One region of the Enterococcus sp. AMC1251 genome, then DNA from elsewhere that is predicted to be linked to it. Evidence: predicted binding sites of a transcription regulator. Region 1 holds the regulator's gene; each other region holds the start of a gene.

Region 1 (6,141 bases):
CATCACCGCATAATGCATAGGTATAATGATCAATTACTGAAAAACTATCTCGATTATAGGTTGCGGCAGTATGAGCCTCGGCCATCGCCATACCAACAGCCATCGCAATTCCTTGACCCAAAGGCCCTGTCGTTGCTTCAACACCATCTGTGTGATGCACTTCTGGATGTCCAGGCGTTTTACTATCCCATTGACGGAAGCTTTTTAGATCATCCATTGTTACACCGTAACCTGCTAAGTGAAGCAAGCTATAAAGCATTGCTGAACCGTGACCAGCAGAAAGAATGAAACGGTCTCTATCTACCCAATTTGTTGACGTTTTTGGGTTTACTTTCAAGTGTTTTGTCCAAAGTGCATATGCCATAGGTGCTGCACCCATTGGTAGTCCAGGATGGCCTGAATTTGCTTTTTGAACTGCTTCGATACTCAATGTACGAATCGTATTGACGCCTAACTGATCAGTGTTGTCGAACAAAAAAATCATCTCCTATTTAGGTTTTTTTTACCTTTATTATCTATATCTTATCGTATTTCGTTTATGAAAGCAATTACTTTTAGTAAAAACAACTAAAATTATTTTCGATTATGTAATCCTCTAGCTTTTTGGATATTTTTCAGCTTCTCTGGTGTTACGTCATTTCCTTTAGGGTCTACTACCTTCATACCTTCGATATGATGACGCATGCCACCTCTAAAAGCAGCTAAATATTCTTGGCGAAGTACTGATTGTTCTGCTTTTTCTTTCTCAGTTAATTCACTTTCTTTCGCTTTTTTGGCAAGTTCATTGATACGGTTCATTTTTTCAGATGATAACATACTTCTGCCTCCTTATTTTAAAAGGTTGAACAAGCTGATTCAACCTTTTCTTTCAGAACAAGCCTAAGTGGCTAGACAAGTTTACTTTCCAAGTCTATCTTATAAGAAGAGCGCAAAAAATACAACTATATTCTTATCAAAAATATGAAATGACTTTGTTCATGTATAGAAATTATCATTATTTATGTCGGTCATTTTTTACAAAGATTTTAACATAAATACTTTTTTCAAAAAACACGAACGCTTGTTTGATTCCTGTATAAAACTATGGTACACTGAAATTATAAATTGAAAGAAGGTGCGGGTTTTGGTGAAACGTACAGACACAAGACAAATCGAAGTATTAAAATATATATATGAACAAGTTGAGCTCAAAGGCTATCCACCAACTGTAAGAGAAATTGGAAAAGCCGTAGACCTATCTTCAACATCTACTGTTCACGGACACCTAGCTCGATTAGAAAAAAAAGGGCTGATTTTACGTGATCCTACGAAGCCAAGAGCGATTGAATTGACCCCAGATGGTCTTGAAAAAATTGGTGTAAAACCGACAGTTATCCCCATGCTTGGTGTTGTTACAGCTGGTGAGCCTATCTTAGCTGTAGAAGAAGCCTCTGACTTTTTCCCTCTTCCGCCTGATTTGGTAGCAGAAGAAAATGCGTTATTCATGCTGACTATCAGAGGTGAAAGTATGATCAACGCTGGTATTTTAGATGGTGATCAAGTGATCGTTCGCAAACAAAGCGCTGCATCAAATGGTGATATCGTTATTGCGATGACAGATGAAGATGAAGCAACATGTAAACGATTCTTTAAAGAAACAGATCATATTCGTTTACAACCAGAGAATGATGCATTAGACCCAATTATTTTAAATAATGTAAGTATATTAGGAAAAGTTGTTGGGTTATATCGCAATCATATCTAGATAACAAAAAAAACATACTAACGACAGTATGTTTTTTTGTTATCTAGACAACCTTTACTTAATCCACAGCTACTTTGCGCTGATATGTCTCAAATTGATGTGCATAGCTATTTTTTTCGTCCTGTTCACCTTCGCTTAGATTGATCAATGTCCAATCATCCCAAACAATAGCAGGAAATTTCGTATCTCCATCAAATAAATGATGGATAACTGTACGGTACAATACATCGCAATACGGTAAAAAATCTTCGTATATTGCTGAACCGCCCGCAATAAATGTAATACCTGAGAACGTATTTGCGTACTCAAGAACTTCACTCACACTATGAAATACAACAACTCCGTCAGCAGAATATTTTTTATCCTTAGTTAGAACAATCGTTTGACGATTTGGTAATGGACGGCTTCCCATCCCCTCAAAAGTTTTTCTCCCCATGATAATGGTATTGTTTTCAGTCATTTGTTTAAAAAATTTCAAATCATTTGGTAAATGCCATGGTAATTGATTTTCTTTACCAATTATTCCTTGCTCATCTTGAGCCCATATGGCTGCTAACATCAGGAAACTCCTTTCAATTTAAACGGCAATCGGTGCCTTAATTGCTGGATGCGGATCATATCCTTCGATAAGGATATCTTCCAGTTCAAAATCAAATACTGATTTTTTTTCTTGATTTAATTTTAGTTTAGGAAACGAGCGAATTTCTCGAGTAAGTTGTTCATTCATCTGATCGATATGATTTGTATATAAATGAGCATCCCCCAAAGTGTGAATAAAATCGCCTACTTCTAAATCAGTTTCATGAGCAATTAAATGTGTTAACAATGCATAACTAGCAATATTAAAAGGAACGCCAAGAAAAACGTCACCACTTCGTTGATATAACTGACAGCTCAATTTACCATCATTCACATAAAATTGAAACATTGTATGACACGGCGGTAAAGCCATAGAAGGAATATCTTCTGGATTCCAAGCTGACACGATTAGGCGTCTTGAATCAGGTGTTTTTTTGATCATTTCAATAACATTTTTAAGTTGATCGATAAAACCGCCATTTTTGGTCTCCCAATGACGCCACTGCGCACCGTAAATATTTCCTAATTCCCCATATTTTGCAGCAAACTCATCATCCAATAAAAGTTTATCACAAAATGCTTTGTGTTCTTTTTCATAATCTCCCTTGAATATTTCATCCACAAGAACTCGACGTCCAAAATCAGTCATATCACGACCTTGGTAATCATCACTTTTAATATAACGTTCAAAAGCCCACTCATCCCAAATATGATTATTATGTTGTAAGAGATAACGAATATTTGTATCGCCATTTAAAAACCATAAAAGTTCACTTTTAATTAAGCCAAACGGTACTCGCTTAGTTGTTAACAAAGGAAAGCCTTCAGATAAATCAAAACGCATTTGGTGACCAAAGATACTTTTTGTACCTGTTCCAGTACGATCTTCTTTTAAGTGACCTTCCTTTAAAAGTTTGCGACCTAATGCTAAATATGCTTCTTCCATAGTTACTGCCTCCTAATTTTCTACAAACTCACTTAAATATGCCCAACGCTCCATTTTTTCTTCAAGTTCCTGTTCGATCGTTGATAAGCTAGACTGAAGTTGTTGTAGTTTTGTAAAATCATTCCCTTGGTGATTCATCTCTTCAGCAAGATGCGCTGCACGTTCTTCTAGATGCGCTATGTCATTTTCAATGGTTTCCCATTCTTTTTGCTCCATGTAGGTCAGTTTTGTTTTTTCTTTCTTTTCGATTTCTTTTGCCGTTGTCAATTCAGGCTTGATCGATTTTTTCGATTGTTCTTTATTTACAATTAGATAGTCACTCATTGAACCATAGTAAGTCGCGATGTTCCCTTCACCTTGAAAAACTAGCAATTTATCCATCGTCTTATCAAGAAAATAACGATCATGAGAAACGGCAACCACAGCACCTTTGAATGTCTGGATATAATCTTCTAAAATCGTTAGAGTATCAATATCCAGATCATTTGTTGGCTCATCCAATAATAACACATTTGGTTGACCAATTAATAGTTTTAACAAATACAATCGTCGTTTTTCTCCACCAGAAAGTTTACCGATTACTGATCCATGCATAAAGCGGGGAAATAGAAAGCGTTCCAATAGTTCTGCAACACCAATGTTTGTTCCATCTGTTCGCTGTACTAGCTCAGCTGCATCCTGTAAGTAAGAAATCATGCGTTGGTTTGGATCCATCGTTTCATTTTGTTGTGTATAATAAGCCAAATTTACGGTTTCACCGATTGAGTACAAACCACTATCCAAAGCTAAACGACCGGCAAGAATATTTAATAACGTTGATTTTCCAGCACCGTTTTTCCCGGTAATGCCAATCCGATCTTTTGCTTGAATAAGCAGATCAAATTCTTTAAGAATTGTTTTATGTTCGATTTGATAGTGTCCCTTTCTAATTTCTAATACTTTTTTCCCTAGCCTTTGTGTGGCTACATCAATTTCCAGATGTCCCTTTTGATTAACTTGATGGAGGTTATCTTTAAGGTCGTGGAAGCGATCTTGTCTAGCTTGTTGTTTTGTGCCACGTGCTTTTACACCAGCACGCATCCATTCCAATTCCTGTTTATAAAGTTGTTTTCTTTTTTCTTCTTGTTCAACCCCAACACGTTCTCGTTCTGCTTTAGCAATGATATATGCTTCATAATTACCTTTATATTCGTATACTTTTCCAAAAGATAACTCAAATATTCGATTCGTCACCCGATCTAAAAAATAACGATCATGGGTTACCATCAAAATTGCACCACGGTATCCGTTTAAAAAACTCTCCAACCAGCTGATTGCTTCATAATCTAGATGGTTCGTTGGCTCATCCAATAGCAATAAATCTGGTGATTCAATCAACACTTGAGCAAGACTGACACGCTTCTTTTGTCCACCTGATAATTCACCGATTTTTTTATGTAGTGTCTCAATACCTAGTTTTTGTAAAATAATTTTGGCATCAGTGTCCGCAGTCCAAGCATCTTCTTTGTTCATACGTTCTTCTGCTTGCGCGTATTGTTTTTGAGCTGTTTCACTAAGACCATCATCAGCTAACGCAAGTAAGGCTAATTCATAATTTTTCACCGCTTGAATAATTGGTGTTTCGCCTTGAAAGACTGCTTCTACAACCGTTAACTCAGGATCAAACTCTTGATCCTGAGAGAGATAACCGATTTGATAATCATTTGGTTGTTGAATTGCGTCAATATCACCATCACCACTATCCTTACCTGCTAGGATAGTCAACAGACTTGTTTTTCCGGTTCCGTTTGTACCAATCAAACCGATTCGGTCTTTATCATGAATATGAAAAGAAATATGATCAAATAATGTTTTCTCTCCATATGTTTTAGTTAATTCATTTACTTTTAATTCATTCATAGCCTCACACTCTTTTCATCCTAATTATTGTAACAAAAATAAGTAAAAAAAGAAGCTAGTCTTCCCCATCTGCTTCTTTTTCTAATTTTCTTGTCAATTTTTTTAATGGAATGGTACCTGAAATATCATTGATCGAATAAGATTCTAAAAGATTAACATTTTTTCGATATTCATTTGCTTCAAAAGAAGAAATTAATTCAGAGAGTTCATATTCATCAATCACTCTTCGTTCTTCTTGATAACCGATTAAAAGTTCCTTGACGTAATCAGATTGAGAGCGAACGATAAATGAATCAATGAATGTACCGTCTTCTAATCTGTGAGCAAGTTGTAAACGTCCTTCGATAAAAAACTGAATAATTTCTTCATCGTAAACTCCTTTAAGATTATCTAAACTCTTCAAAATAACTTCTGTATTTTGTAAAAAGACTTGGCGAACATTTTCTAATTCTTCTTTTTGATATTCCCGTCTGTTTTCTTCATCTTTTTTAGAGATTAGTAGCTTGGGGTGAATAAAGAATGCAATAATTTGGCGGACAAAAAGCAACCAGAAACCGATAATAGACAAAAGCTGTCTAGCAATAGAACGTTCCATTCTAGAAATTAATCGTTCATAAAGTCGATACCCTTCAATACCAATTTCTTTTTGACGAAAACTTTCTTCTAGACCATCCCGCTCAATCGAAACAATTAGCGCTCTTAGTTCCTGAACCTCTTGCCGTTGATCTGATGGCAACTGTTCTGTATACAATTCTTTGACGCGATCCTGATAGTTTTCAATCACAACGTTCATTTCAACATGAGGATCATCGTGATTTATCTTTTTAAGTCGTTCAATAACATCTTGGAGTAAGATGATACCTTGCGCATTGTTACTTTCTACCTCATCTGATTCTGTTAAAAATGGTAGCACAAGAATACCGCCCATCAATGTAACCAATATAACGCAAGCTGTTATAAATAACAATAATGA
Region 2 (6,141 bases), 860 kb from region 1:
ATCAGTTTTCAATAAACGCCAAGCATCTTCGATCATCAAGGTAATGATATCTGCTAAAATATTCGCTACGATCACATCTGCTTCGATCGTTACGTCTTTCAACAAGTCATTAGCTGAAACGTGAACATCCCTTGCGATTGGATTCATGTCCATGTTTTCTTTTGCCGCAGTCACAGCCACTTCATCTAAATCATAGGCGAAAACTTCTTTTGCCCCCAAATATTTACTCGCAATACTCAATACACCAGAGCCTGTCCCAACATCAAGAAGCGTTTCGTCTCCTCGCAACACGGTTTCCAAAGCTTGTAACGTTAATCGTGTTGTTGGATGCGTTCCTGTTCCAAAAGCCATTCCAGGATCTAGGGTAATTATTTTTTCAAACTCATCATGTGCCTCATATTTTTCCCAACTTGGAACAATCGTTAGAAAACGGGTCACACGAACGGGATGATAATATTTTTTCCACGCTGTCGCCCAATCACTTTCAGCAACTTCACTAACACTCACTTCATTTTTACCGATTGCAAGCCCAAATTCAGGTAAACGGGTAATACTTTCTTTAATAAAAGGAAGTATTTCTGGTAAAAAAGTTGTTTCAGGAAAATAAGCCATTATCAAAGCCCCATCTTTGATATGCGTGAATTGTTCTTTATCAAGTAATTCTCCATAAAGATCACTTTGGAAATTTTCTACATCTAAAGAATCTTCAATAGCAACACCACTAGCTCCTGCTTCCATCATAATATTGGAGATTGCTTCAACCGCTTCACTGGCTGTTTCAACTTTTACTTCTGTCCATTTCATACGATCACCTCTTTTAATAGCTTGGATAAGCGATATATGTATCGCCCTCTGCTTTTTGATACTTTTGAACGTAGTTTTCAAAAGCTTCTTGCGACCATTTCAACTCGAATACTTCTTGTTCTTCATCTGTTAAAAAATCTAATAAATCACTTTGCCCTTCTGTTAAAACATCATTTAAATAATCGACAAAACCATCCAGCACAGACTGTTTGATTCCTTTTTTGCCCTCATAAGGAATGGCCGCTAGAAATTCTTCCTCAGCTAAAGAAGATTTGTCAGGATTATAAAACAAAATACCATCTTCAAATTCAATGATTTCTTCTTCTGAAACTGTTCCTTGTGCATCATCGATTTGTTCATGAGTAATATTTTCAGCAAACAAACGAAAGACAACCTCAATTATATGGTTTTTACTGTCCCAATCAAGAGCTACATCATATTCTGTGATTTTCTTGGTAATTTGTTGATCTAAATAAGTTAACATCGTTACTTTTTTCATTTATTTTCTTCCTTCCAACCAAAGTCTTTTTGATCAATATCACTTCTTCTTTGTTTTGAGATATAAGGGTTTCCTGAAACGATATACCTTAATGGCCATTCCGTCCAAATCCCTTTGTTAGGAATTCCAATTCGAGGAAGTGAAATGATTTTTTTAGGCGTTTTTCTTTTTTGGGGAACGATTCGTAATGAACTATCAAAGATCGATTGACCATACAATTCTTTGTCAATTCCTAAAGCAGCGACTAGTTTTCCTGGTCCATTAGATAACTCGATTCCTTTACGCCCTTTGCGATTTTCTTCCATTTTTTTGATTCCTTCAACAGGTTCGATGGCGCGGATCATGACCCCTTGAGGTTGACCTTTTTCTTGCGTCACCATATTTAAAATCAAATGCGTATGCATTGTATATAAATAAATTGTTCCCGGTTTTTCATACATCGCTTTCAACCGCGGCGTATTCCGCAATCCAAAACTATGAGCTGCCTTATCTTCTGGACCTAAATACGCTTCTGTATCAACGATATAACCAGCAAGTATGCCAGATTCAGTTTCATGTTCTAAGTACATTCCTAATAAAAACTGAGCGATCTCTTCTGTTGATTTTGTATTAAAAAAATTTATCGTATCATTCATTATTTTTCACCACTTCCTATCATACACGAATCTAGGCCTATTATCCATTGAAATAGCAAACGATTAGTAAGATAAATCAATATTTCTTCTTGGTTTAATCGACTAAATAAACTCAAATGCAAACGTACGTTCATTGTGGTATAATAAAAAATAAAGAATTTTTTATCTAGCGTCATAGGCTACTCTTTCAGAAAAAAGATTAAACAGCTCTTTCAGCTTTTAAAATAAGGAGGTTCAACGATGCAAAAACCATTAGCTTATCGCATGCGTCCACGTAATTTAGATGAAGTCGTTGGCCAACAACATCTTGTTGGATCAGGAAAAATTATTCGTAGAATGGTAGAAGCTCGTATGCTTTCATCTATGATTTTATATGGTCCACCTGGTACAGGTAAAACTAGTATTGCTAGTGCGATCGCAGGTTCTACAAATTATGCTTTTCGCCTATTGAATGCTGCAACAGATACTAAAAAAGACCTACAAATTGTCGCTGAAGAAGCAAAAATGAGTGGCACAGTGATCTTATTATTAGATGAAGTTCATCGTTTAGACAAGACAAAACAAGATTTCCTATTGCCACATCTTGAGAGTGGTCGAATTATTATGATTGGTGCAACAACTGAAAATCCATATATTACAATCAATCCAGCTATTCGGAGTCGGACACAAATTTTTGAAGTCAAACCATTAACTGAGTTAGATATTCAAAAAGCTGTCAAAGAAGCCCTGTCTGATTCTAAACGTGGCTTAGGAGAGTTTCCAGTTATTTTAGAAGAAAAAGCATTGCAACATTTATCACGTGCAACAAACGGCGACTTGCGCAGTGCCTTAAACGGGCTCGAATTAGCTGTAAAATCAACACCTGAAAATGAAAATAAAGAGATTAACATTACCCTTTCGATCATTGAAGAATGTGTGCAACGCAAAGCGTTAACTCATGATAAAAACGGTGATGCTCATTACGATGTGATCTCTGCTTTTCAAAAATCGATTCGAGGCAGTGACACAGATGCAGCCCTTCATTATCTGGGTAGATTAGTTGAGGCTGGTGATTTACCAATTATTTGTCGCCGTTTAATGGTGATTGCTTATGAAGATATTGGGTTAGGAAACCCGCCTGCAGCTGCTCGTACGATAACTGCTGTTCAAGCCGCTGAAAAACTCGGTTTTCCCGAAGCACGCATTCCACTTGCTAGTGTAGTTATCGATCTATGCTTGTCACCAAAATCCAATTCTGCCATCAGTGCAATCGATGCTGCCCTCGCTGATATAAGAGAAGGAAAAGCTGGAGATGTTCCGAATCATTTACGTGATAGTCATTATTCTGGCGCTGAAGAATTGAATCGGGGAATTGGATACCAGTATCCTCATAACTTCGAAAATGCTTGGGTTTATCAGCAGTATCTACCTGATAAAATAAAGAATGCTCACTATTATGAACCAATCGATACTGGAAAGTATGAACAAGCATTACACCAACAGTATCAACGAATCCAAAACTGGAAAAAAGAAAGTAAGTCTAAATAATAATTCGCTTAAACAGCTAAGCGCTCTCTTTGCTGTTTAAGCTATGTTGTGCTATTATAAAGATGGTAAATCTGTGATGTACGCGTTGTCTTTTTTGTGTGTTGACCGAACATTTTATTGATATCTAGGGATCCTTCTGGTACCTAAGCTGGTAACATGCCTTATCACTTGGTAGTTCGAAGCTGTCAGTCGTGGAACCCACCTGCTTTGTTTGCGGGTTCAATACTATAGGACGAATAACGGCATCAACGGATTTTACCATTTTTATTTAAATTATCGAACAATTTGCGAAATGCAAATTGTTTTTTATTTGATGGAGGTTTAACTATGATTCGCACTCTTATTTTTGTATCAGCAACGTTATTAGTTATTATCGGCATTTATTTATTAAAGAAGTCAACTATTTTTCTGCCACTAATGCACAATGGTGAACTTGATGAAAATAAACAGTTTTTACACCAGTTTGGTATTTTTTATCTAATCCTAGCCGCCATTGGTATTTTAGTTGGGATCTTTAACCTAAAATTTTTCTCATTGCTCTATATTTTTAGTTTGCTTGTGATTTCGTCTGTATTTAGTGTTATGTTTGCCAAGAAGATACTATGATAGGATCTTCTTTTTTATTTTCCTTTTTCACGGTTTTGTTCTACAATTAACGTATTAAAAACTATCTATTCTCAACTATTTGGAAGGAGTGATCACAATGTTACAAAATTATCGTAAAATCATGGTTGCCGTTGATGGATCGTCTGAAGCAGAATTGGCTTTTCAAAAAGCAATGAATGTCGCTGTAAGAAATGATGCAGAATTACTATTAGCTCATATTATTGACACACGCGCATTTCAATCTGTTTCTTCTTTTGATGGTGTTTTAGCTGAACAAGCATCAGAAATGGCGAAACAAACACTTGAAGGATACAAAAAGCAAGCGAAAGAACATGGTTGTGAAAAAGTAGCTAGTGTCATTGAATATGGTTCTCCCAAGTCACTGATCGCTAAACAGCTACCCAAAGATCATGAAGTTGATTTGATCCTGTTAGGCGCAACTGGTCTAAATGCTGTTGAACGTTTATTTATTGGCTCTGTTTCCGAATATGTTATTCGTAATGCAGCTTGCGATGTATTGGTCGTAAGAACTGATTTAAACAATAAAATTCCTGTTCAACAAGACGATAAGTAGTTTTTCGAAAAAAAAAAGCAACCCGATTTCTTTGTCGAGTTGCTTTTTTATGATCCTTATTTTCTTAAACGCTCAACATCACGAGCAATCATTAATTCTTCATCAGTAGGAATCAACAATACTTTAACTTTAGAGTCCTCCGTCGAAATCACTGATTCTTTTCCACGAACATTGTTCTTCTCATCATCCAATTCGCAACCAAACCAAGTCATGCCTTTGATTACTTCGCTACGAACGTGCGAATCATTTTCACCAATTCCGGCAGTAAAGACAATTGCATCTACACCGTTTAAAACAGTTACGTAACTACCAATGTATTTACGAATACGATCTGTAAAGATATCATACGCCACTTGAACAGCTTCTTTATCCATGTTTGCTTCTAAATCACGCATGTCACTAGAAATGCCAGTCAAACCAAGCAACCCTGATTTTTTATTTAAAATATCAATCATGTCTTTGATATCAGTCAATTCAAGTTTTTCCATTAGATAAGCTAGTAAAGAAGGATCGATATCTCCAGAGCGAGTACCCATTGTTACACCTGCAAGTGGTGTGAATCCCATTGATGTATCCACAGATTTACCACCATCAACTGCCGTGATTGAAGCTCCATTACCCAAGTGGCAAGTAATGATTTTTAATTCTTCAATTGGACGACCTAACATTTCAGCTGCACGTTCTGCAACAAATTTGTGGCTTGTTCCATGCGCACCATATTTACGGGCTGCAAATTTTTCATAATATTCAGTTGGAATACTATATAGGAAATTGTGTTTTGGCATTGTTGTATGGAAAGATGTATCAAACACAGCAACACTGATAATACCAGGTAAGATTTTTTTGAATGCTTTGATTCCCATTGCATTCGCTGGATTGTGTAATGGCGCAAGTTCTGCTAATTTTTCAATTTTTGCTAAAACTTCATCGTCAATAACAACTGAATCTTTAAAGTCTTCTCCACCAGCAACGACACGATGTCCAACACCAGTAATTTCATCAAAAGAAGCTAAAATGTTTAATTCAGTTAATTTATCTAATAACATTTTAACTGCAACATCATGATCGTTGATGTCGATGATTTCTTCATATTTTTCATTATCGCCAAATTTGATTGTAAAAATTGAATCATTTAAACCAATTCGCTCAACGATTCCTTTAGCGACTACCTCTTCAGTTGGCATTTGATATAATTGCCATTTTAAACTTGAACTTCCAGCATTGATTGCAATTGTTTTAGACATAATATTCTCCTCTTTATCAGTTGTTTTTATTTTAAATTTGAAGACTTCCAAGCCTCAAATTGTTGAAAAAATTGTGTGGCTCTCATAGGATCTTTCAGTGAACCTAATTTTGCAACAAGGACTTCTTTTGCCTGCTCGCTATGTTCACCTTTATTTTGTACAATTAAAATACTTTTGCTTGACTGAGCTGATTGGAACAACTCATCTGGTAATTGGATCATTCCTTGTAAATAAACATTTTTTTGCAACCAA
Region 3 (6,141 bases), 630 kb from region 1:
TGATCACCGCTAAAATATACAGTACATCGTTGATTCCCCCCTCAGAATAAGCAATAAAACTTAGTGGGATACAAGAAATAATTACACCTGCGACAGGGATTAAACTCAAAATGAAAACCATAAGAGCCAAACTTGGCAATTGATGAAATCCAATCAAAGCTAAACAAATTGTTGTAATACTAGTATTAACAACAGCAATAAAAAATTGAGCTTCCATAACAACACCAAAGGTATTGACAAACTTATCAGCAAAATAATAAATATCTTGAAAGAACCAGTCAAAATCACTTTTCAAAAACAGTTTAGAAAACTCTGTCATTTGTTTTTTCTCAATCATAAAAAAGAAGCTCAAGATGAAAGAAAGAACAAAAGAAAGACCAATAGAACCTATGTCTTGAATATAACGCAAGATCATACTTGCACCATTTTGAATTTGCGTCATTAGATTAGATTTCTCTAAATAATCATCAATAACTGCGAGCAGCTGATTATGATTATCGCCTGGATTTTGGTAAAAATGAACAACTGAATTGTACATTTGAACCGTTTGATGGATGAGGACGGGTACATATTTTGTAATTGCTAAGTAGGTCACAAAAATAATTAAAGAGTACGTTAATAAAACAAGTACAAGCGAAGGGACTTTTAAAAAGCGCTGAACAAATTTCACGAAATGGAGCGCTAAAAATGTGAAAATAAAGGTTAATAAAATCATTGTGATCATACTTCTAGCCAAAAATAAAATAAAAATAACAACAATTAAAACAAAAAAACGTCTTAACCGTATATTTTGAACAAATTTTTCATAAACTGACACGGACTTCACTCCTTCTAATTAATAATACATATAAGATAACTATAATGCTTTTTCCTATTTTAAGATAGTAGTTTCATCTATTTAAAAAAATTTATATATATATATAATTTTAAAAAGATGTTCCCCTTTACAAAAAGAACGCATGTTCGTATAATTGTTTATGAAATACAACAAGGAGAGGAATGCTATGTTTTTTGATTATGAAAAAGAACCCAGAAGAGTGATTCTTTGTATAGATGTAAAATCTTTTTATGCTTCAGTCGAATGTGTCGCAAGAGATTTTGATCCACTTGAAAAAATGCTAATCGTGATGAGTCATGCAGAAAATAGTGGTGGTCTCGTTCTAGCTTCTTCTCCGAAAGCGAAAGAAGTTCTTGGTATCACCAACGTAACACGCAAGTATGATGTACCGAATCATCCTGAATTGGTCATTGTTCCGCCACGAATGAATGAGTACATCAAGGAGAATATGAAAATCAATGAGATTTATAAAGAATATGTAGCGGATGAAGATTTACATATTTATTCGATCGATGAATCGTTTTTAGATGTGACAGCTAGTTGGAAATTATTTGGACAAACACCCATAGAATTAGCTCAGATCATCCAGCAAAGAATTAAAAAAGAGACAGGATTAGCGATTACAGTCGGTATTGGGGACAATCCTTTATTGGCAAAAGTAGCGATGGATATCGAAGCCAAGCATAGTGAGAAACGCTTAGCACAATGGCATTATGAGGATGTACCTGAAAAAATCTGGACAATTGAATCGATGACAGATATGTGGGGGATCGGTCATCAATTAGAGAAACGACTAAATAATTTAGGGATTCGTTCAGTGTATGATTTGGCGCACGCAGATTTGAATAATCTAAAAAGAAATTTAGGCATCATTGGGGAACAGCTGTATGCTCATTCGCATGGCATCGATCGCAGCCGTTTATCCGAAAAATACATACCAAAAGAACGGTCTTATAATAATTCTCAGATTTTGATGCGGGATTACTTAAGACAAGACGAAATCGAGGTGGTGATCCGAGAAATGGCGGAACAAGTAGCAGCCAGACTTAGAAAAGCTCATTGTCAGACTGAATGTGTTCATCTATCCATCGGTTGTTCAAGAGCTGGTAGGTCAGGTGGATCAGGTTTTTCAAGGCAAATGAAGGTGCCTCTAACGAATAGTAGTAAGACCTTGATTGATCATTGTCTAATGATTTTCAGACAGCATTGGCATGGAGAAGAAGTACGACATATTGGAATTACCTATTCCAAGCTGAATTATAATACTTATGTACAACTAGATTTATTTCATGAACCAGATGAACAGATGAAAGAACAAAAACTAGATCAGTTGATTGATGAGATCCGTCAGCGTTTTGGCTATGTTTCTTTGGTTCATGCAAGTTCAGTATCGTCTGGTGGTACAGCAATTTCAAGAGCATCATTAGTCGGTGGGCATGCAGGGGGAATGGAGGGCTTACAATGAGTAAAGAACGGGATTATTATTTTGAACAATATGAAGATCGAAAGATGAAAAAATGGGCAGGGTTTTATTTATCTGAACATACTGCAATCATTGAACAAGAGAAAAAAAGACAGCCAACTGAAAAGAAAATTCAAATGAGTTGGATGGAAATCGACGAAGTTTTAGCGCAAGCTTTTCAAAATCAAATTGAAGTGAGGATTCAAAAAGAAGAATTAGATTGTGAAGGGGATTATGGCGCGGATATTATCGGCATGATTCAAGGACATGATGCGTTAGGAATTTATGTGGAGGGGCATAAGATTGGCTATGATGAGATCCGTCATGTCCAGTTGCATAAAAAAACTAACATCTAACGTTAAATACTGTATTAAAGTTAGATGTTAGTTTTAGTTTTTAGTAGCGAGAAATTAGAAAGAATTGCACGAAAGCCAGGAAGATCATTATTAAAGCAATTAGCCCACAGATGATTGAATGAAGACGCTTATGCATCATTACAATTGCAACGAACTCTCTTAAAAAAGCATTCGGTAAAAAGTAAAAGGCTGTTTTTGCACCAATTCCATCTACTTTCAGATTAGCTATTTTCGCAAAAAGACCTGCACGAAATAGGTGGAAATTATTAGTAGTGAAGAGTGCATGATAGTCTGTTCCGCCAAAAGACGTTTCCATAATTTCTTTCGAAAATTTCATGTTTTCTAAGGTGTTTTTTGAATTTGTTTCAACTAAAATATCTTCTTCCGGAATTCCTTTTTCAATGGCATAACGTTTCATCGCAAGACTTTCAGCGATATGTTCATCGTCACCCTTACCGCCTGACATAAGGATTTTAGGCGGACTTAAGGTAGCTTGAGATTGAGCGTTGTAAAATTGAATTGCTTTTTCAATTCGTTTGCCTAAAAGTGGTGGCACTGTTTTTCCGTCGATCAAACCTGCACCTAAAACGATGATAAAATCTTGTTTATACTTAGGCTGATTAAATTGATAAATGATTGAAATAGTTAAAAAATTATAGAAAACGATAGAAAAATAGACCATAGAAATCGGCAAGATCCCAAATAATAAAGAAGCCCATTGAGGTAAAATTCGACTTGAGTAGTGGTTAAAAATTAGAAAGGCTGTAAGCCCAACTGCTAAAAGTAATGTTAATAAATTTGCTAAAGAATGACCTTCTTTACGCAAAACTACAATCGCATTCCAGTACAAGAAGACAATTAAAGCATATAGTCCGATCAAGAGAAGCAGTATAAGGACAACTATCGCTATTCCTGCTAAAGCAATCAACAATGGGTTGAGTGTTTTGAAAAGTAAATAACTTAAATAAATCATACCAACGATTAGAAATAAGTTGAATACTAGTCCGTTTATTAATCTGCGCTTTTCTTTTAAATAACTAAAAAGAAAAAGTAATAGAAGACTTGAAGGAATCAAAAAATAATAGGTGTGAAGCTGAATTTCTAGGTAAATGACATAAAGGATAAAACAAATTGAAAACCAAAGTAATTCATAAAATTTCCAATCTTGAGTCACCTTATTTTTGCGCCATTTTGGAATAATGAATACGCCGATAAGATAAATGATACCCATGATAAGACTAAAATAAATTCCCATAACCAAACTCCTTCAATAAATGATTTCCATTTTAGTATAACGAAAATAAAGAGAAAAAAATACTATAACGTCCGTTTTATAAGAATGAGAAACACTTGCATAAAAATAAACATTCTTCAAATGAATAAAATAGAAGAATGCTTATGATTGAATTATTCACAAGAACGGACTGGAAACGTGATAAAAAAGCTGGTTCCTGAATTTTCTTTTGAATCTAATGAAAGGTGCCACTCGTATTTTTCGATAATTGAAGTTACTGCAAACAAACCAAGACCAGTACCTTCATCGGCAGATTTTGTTGTGAAGAAGGGTTCGAATATTTTCTCTTTTAGCGCAACCGGGATCCCAGAACCATTGTCAGAAATTTCTAGAGTAACAAAGCGATCAATGTGACTCATTCGGTGATTGTTTGTTTTTAGTAGAGTAGTTATTTCTTTTGGGGCTGGTTTTACAGTTACTTGTATCTTTTGTGGTTTGTTTACGTTATTTTTTGTTGCCTGGTAGGCATTGGTGATCAAGTTATAGATTAAATTCTGTAGATCGATTTCTTCTAATTTAGTTGTCCCTAAATTTTCTTGAATGGATAAGGTCAGTTGAACTTTTTTAGGAATGATTTCGCCAATTAAATGAGTAGCTACGCCAATAGCAGCAGAGATATCCATCCATTCCTGAACACTTTTTTGAGGTTTAGAAAAGCGCAGTACATTTGTAGAGAGTTGCTTGCCTTTTTGAGCAGAATGCAAAATTTCTTCTAGATCTGCTTTCAATACGGGATCTTCTCCATGCTCCTCTAATAACAATTGTGTGTTGCCGATGATTGGTGTTAAAAAATTGTTCATATCATGGACGATTGAAGTTGTTAATAAACCGACCGTTTCCATTTTATTTCGTTGGTATAGCTCTAATTCAAGTTGATGCTGTGTTTTTTGTTGTTTTTGTTTTTCGATTAATTGGCGATTTTCAGCTTCAATCGCTTCCTTTTTTCTAAAATTATGAATAAAGAGTGAGCAGATGATGATCAACAGCAATAGTAAGACCAAAAGGAAAGATAAGATGATTACAAAATTAATAATATCATCATTTCGCTCATTATAATCTGCATTGATCGCAACGACCCAATGAGCAAGACCGACATCAATCCACTGAAAAGCGCTGATTTTTAAGACCTCTGTTGGCGTGTCTTCATCCCACCAATAAGATTTATAGGTTAATTTTCCAGAAAGATGGTTTAACTGATATTTTTCCAAGCGTTTTAAATCAGAATAATCAAAGTTAGGATAAATTTTTTCTCGGTCGTTGATAATATCTAAACCGACTTGCTGCTTTACAGGATGCATGACAACCGTCATCGATTGATCTTTAATCATTGGATAGCCTTTATAGTCTACTTCAAAATCTTGTAGAAAATTCTTATAAAAAGCTTCTAAATTTAACGGTAAAATCAAGTAACCATCGATAGCACCAGAGGAAGTTTTGATTTCTTGGTAAAAGTTAATATAGGCCTTTTTATCGATAAAATAGGAATCACCATTTTGAGCAGTTGGTTTAGTCAACAGCTGTTTCAAGGATAAATCATGACTAATAAATGGATGGATGGTTTGAATATCCACAATCGATACTTGTTTTTTCTTGGAATCCCAGTGAAAAGCGTATAAAGGTGTTCCATCTGGCTCCATATAAAAAAGTGCATCTGCTTCATCATTTAATGATTCAAAAAATGTATTCAGAGAAGAAGAACTGTTTTTTAGATAAGTTGCTGGATCCTTACTATTCTTTAAATGCCCATCGATAGCCAGATAATTAAGTGCTTGGTGCCGATTTTTCATAGAAAGCTGGATTACTTTTCCAACATATTCTGTCGACTGCAATAAAAAATCTTGTCCGCTAGCAGTGGTTGTTTTGCGAATAACGGAAAAGCCGCGAATTGCAAAAAAAACGGATACAACAATAAAGGCAATGATCGCTGCAATCATAATGTTCACAATTCTAGTTTTTCGTTCCATTGGTCTATCTCCTTTTAAAAGTTTGTTCATATCATACCAAGTTCATGTTGAAATTTAAAGACAATTCCGCTATTGTATAGATAGAGTGATAAGAGTAATGAGGTGTACATGTTGCGGAACGAAAAAATTTTAGTGGTAGATGATGATCCTGCAATTCGCCGATTGATTTGGAAATCGCTTCAGTCAACGGGATTGTTGGTGTACCAAAGTGATACGATTGAAAAAAC

Evidence for each region. Region 1 encodes LexA, which represses DNA repair genes until DNA is damaged. Its sites were predicted from a motif close to CNAACANNTGTTNG; they were not measured.
Region 2: AC4BBR_RS12315 (replication-associated recombination protein A) is a predicted target of LexA. The motif match lies at 2,058-2,071, and genes of this name have one in related genera.
Region 3: AC4BBR_RS11230 (Y-family DNA polymerase) is a predicted target of LexA. The motif match lies at 953-966, and genes of this name have one in related genera.

What each region holds. Positions count from the first base shown of each region.
Region 1 is NZ_CM177098.1:1,750,948-1,757,088, forward strand. Features, by position in the region: gene tkt (transketolase) at 1-475, opposite strand, end outside; gene AC4BBR_RS08165 (DUF896 family protein) at 574-816, opposite strand; gene lexA (transcriptional repressor LexA) at 1,115-1,744, shown strand; gene AC4BBR_RS08175 (dihydrofolate reductase) at 1,803-2,303, opposite strand; gene AC4BBR_RS08180 (thymidylate synthase) at 2,322-3,269, opposite strand; gene AC4BBR_RS08185 (ABC-F family ATP-binding cassette domain-containing protein) at 3,282-5,168, opposite strand; gene AC4BBR_RS08190 (cation:proton antiporter) at 5,224-6,141, opposite strand, start outside.
Region 2 is NZ_CM177098.1:2,609,965-2,616,105, forward strand. Features, by position in the region: gene prmA (50S ribosomal protein L11 methyltransferase) at 1-804, opposite strand, end outside; gene AC4BBR_RS12305 (DUF3013 family protein) at 818-1,303, opposite strand; partial or broken gene AC4BBR_RS12310 (DNA-3-methyladenine glycosylase) at 1,239-1,938, opposite strand; gene AC4BBR_RS12315 (replication-associated recombination protein A) at 2,179-3,465, shown strand; RNA gene ssrS (6S RNA) at 3,531-3,724, shown strand; gene AC4BBR_RS12325 (hypothetical protein) at 3,793-4,071, shown strand; gene AC4BBR_RS12330 (universal stress protein) at 4,169-4,645, shown strand; gene AC4BBR_RS12335 (acetate kinase) at 4,702-5,889, opposite strand; gene AC4BBR_RS12340 (class I SAM-dependent methyltransferase) at 5,916-6,141, opposite strand, start outside.
Region 3 is NZ_CM177098.1:2,378,460-2,384,600, reverse strand. Features, by position in the region: gene AC4BBR_RS11235 (AI-2E family transporter) at 1-817, opposite strand, end outside; gene AC4BBR_RS11230 (Y-family DNA polymerase) at 1,005-2,303, shown strand; gene AC4BBR_RS11225 (hypothetical protein) at 2,300-2,656, shown strand; gene AC4BBR_RS11220 (YdcF family protein) at 2,697-3,911, opposite strand; gene AC4BBR_RS11215 (sensor histidine kinase) at 4,064-5,914, opposite strand; gene AC4BBR_RS11210 (response regulator transcription factor) at 6,026-6,141, shown strand, end outside.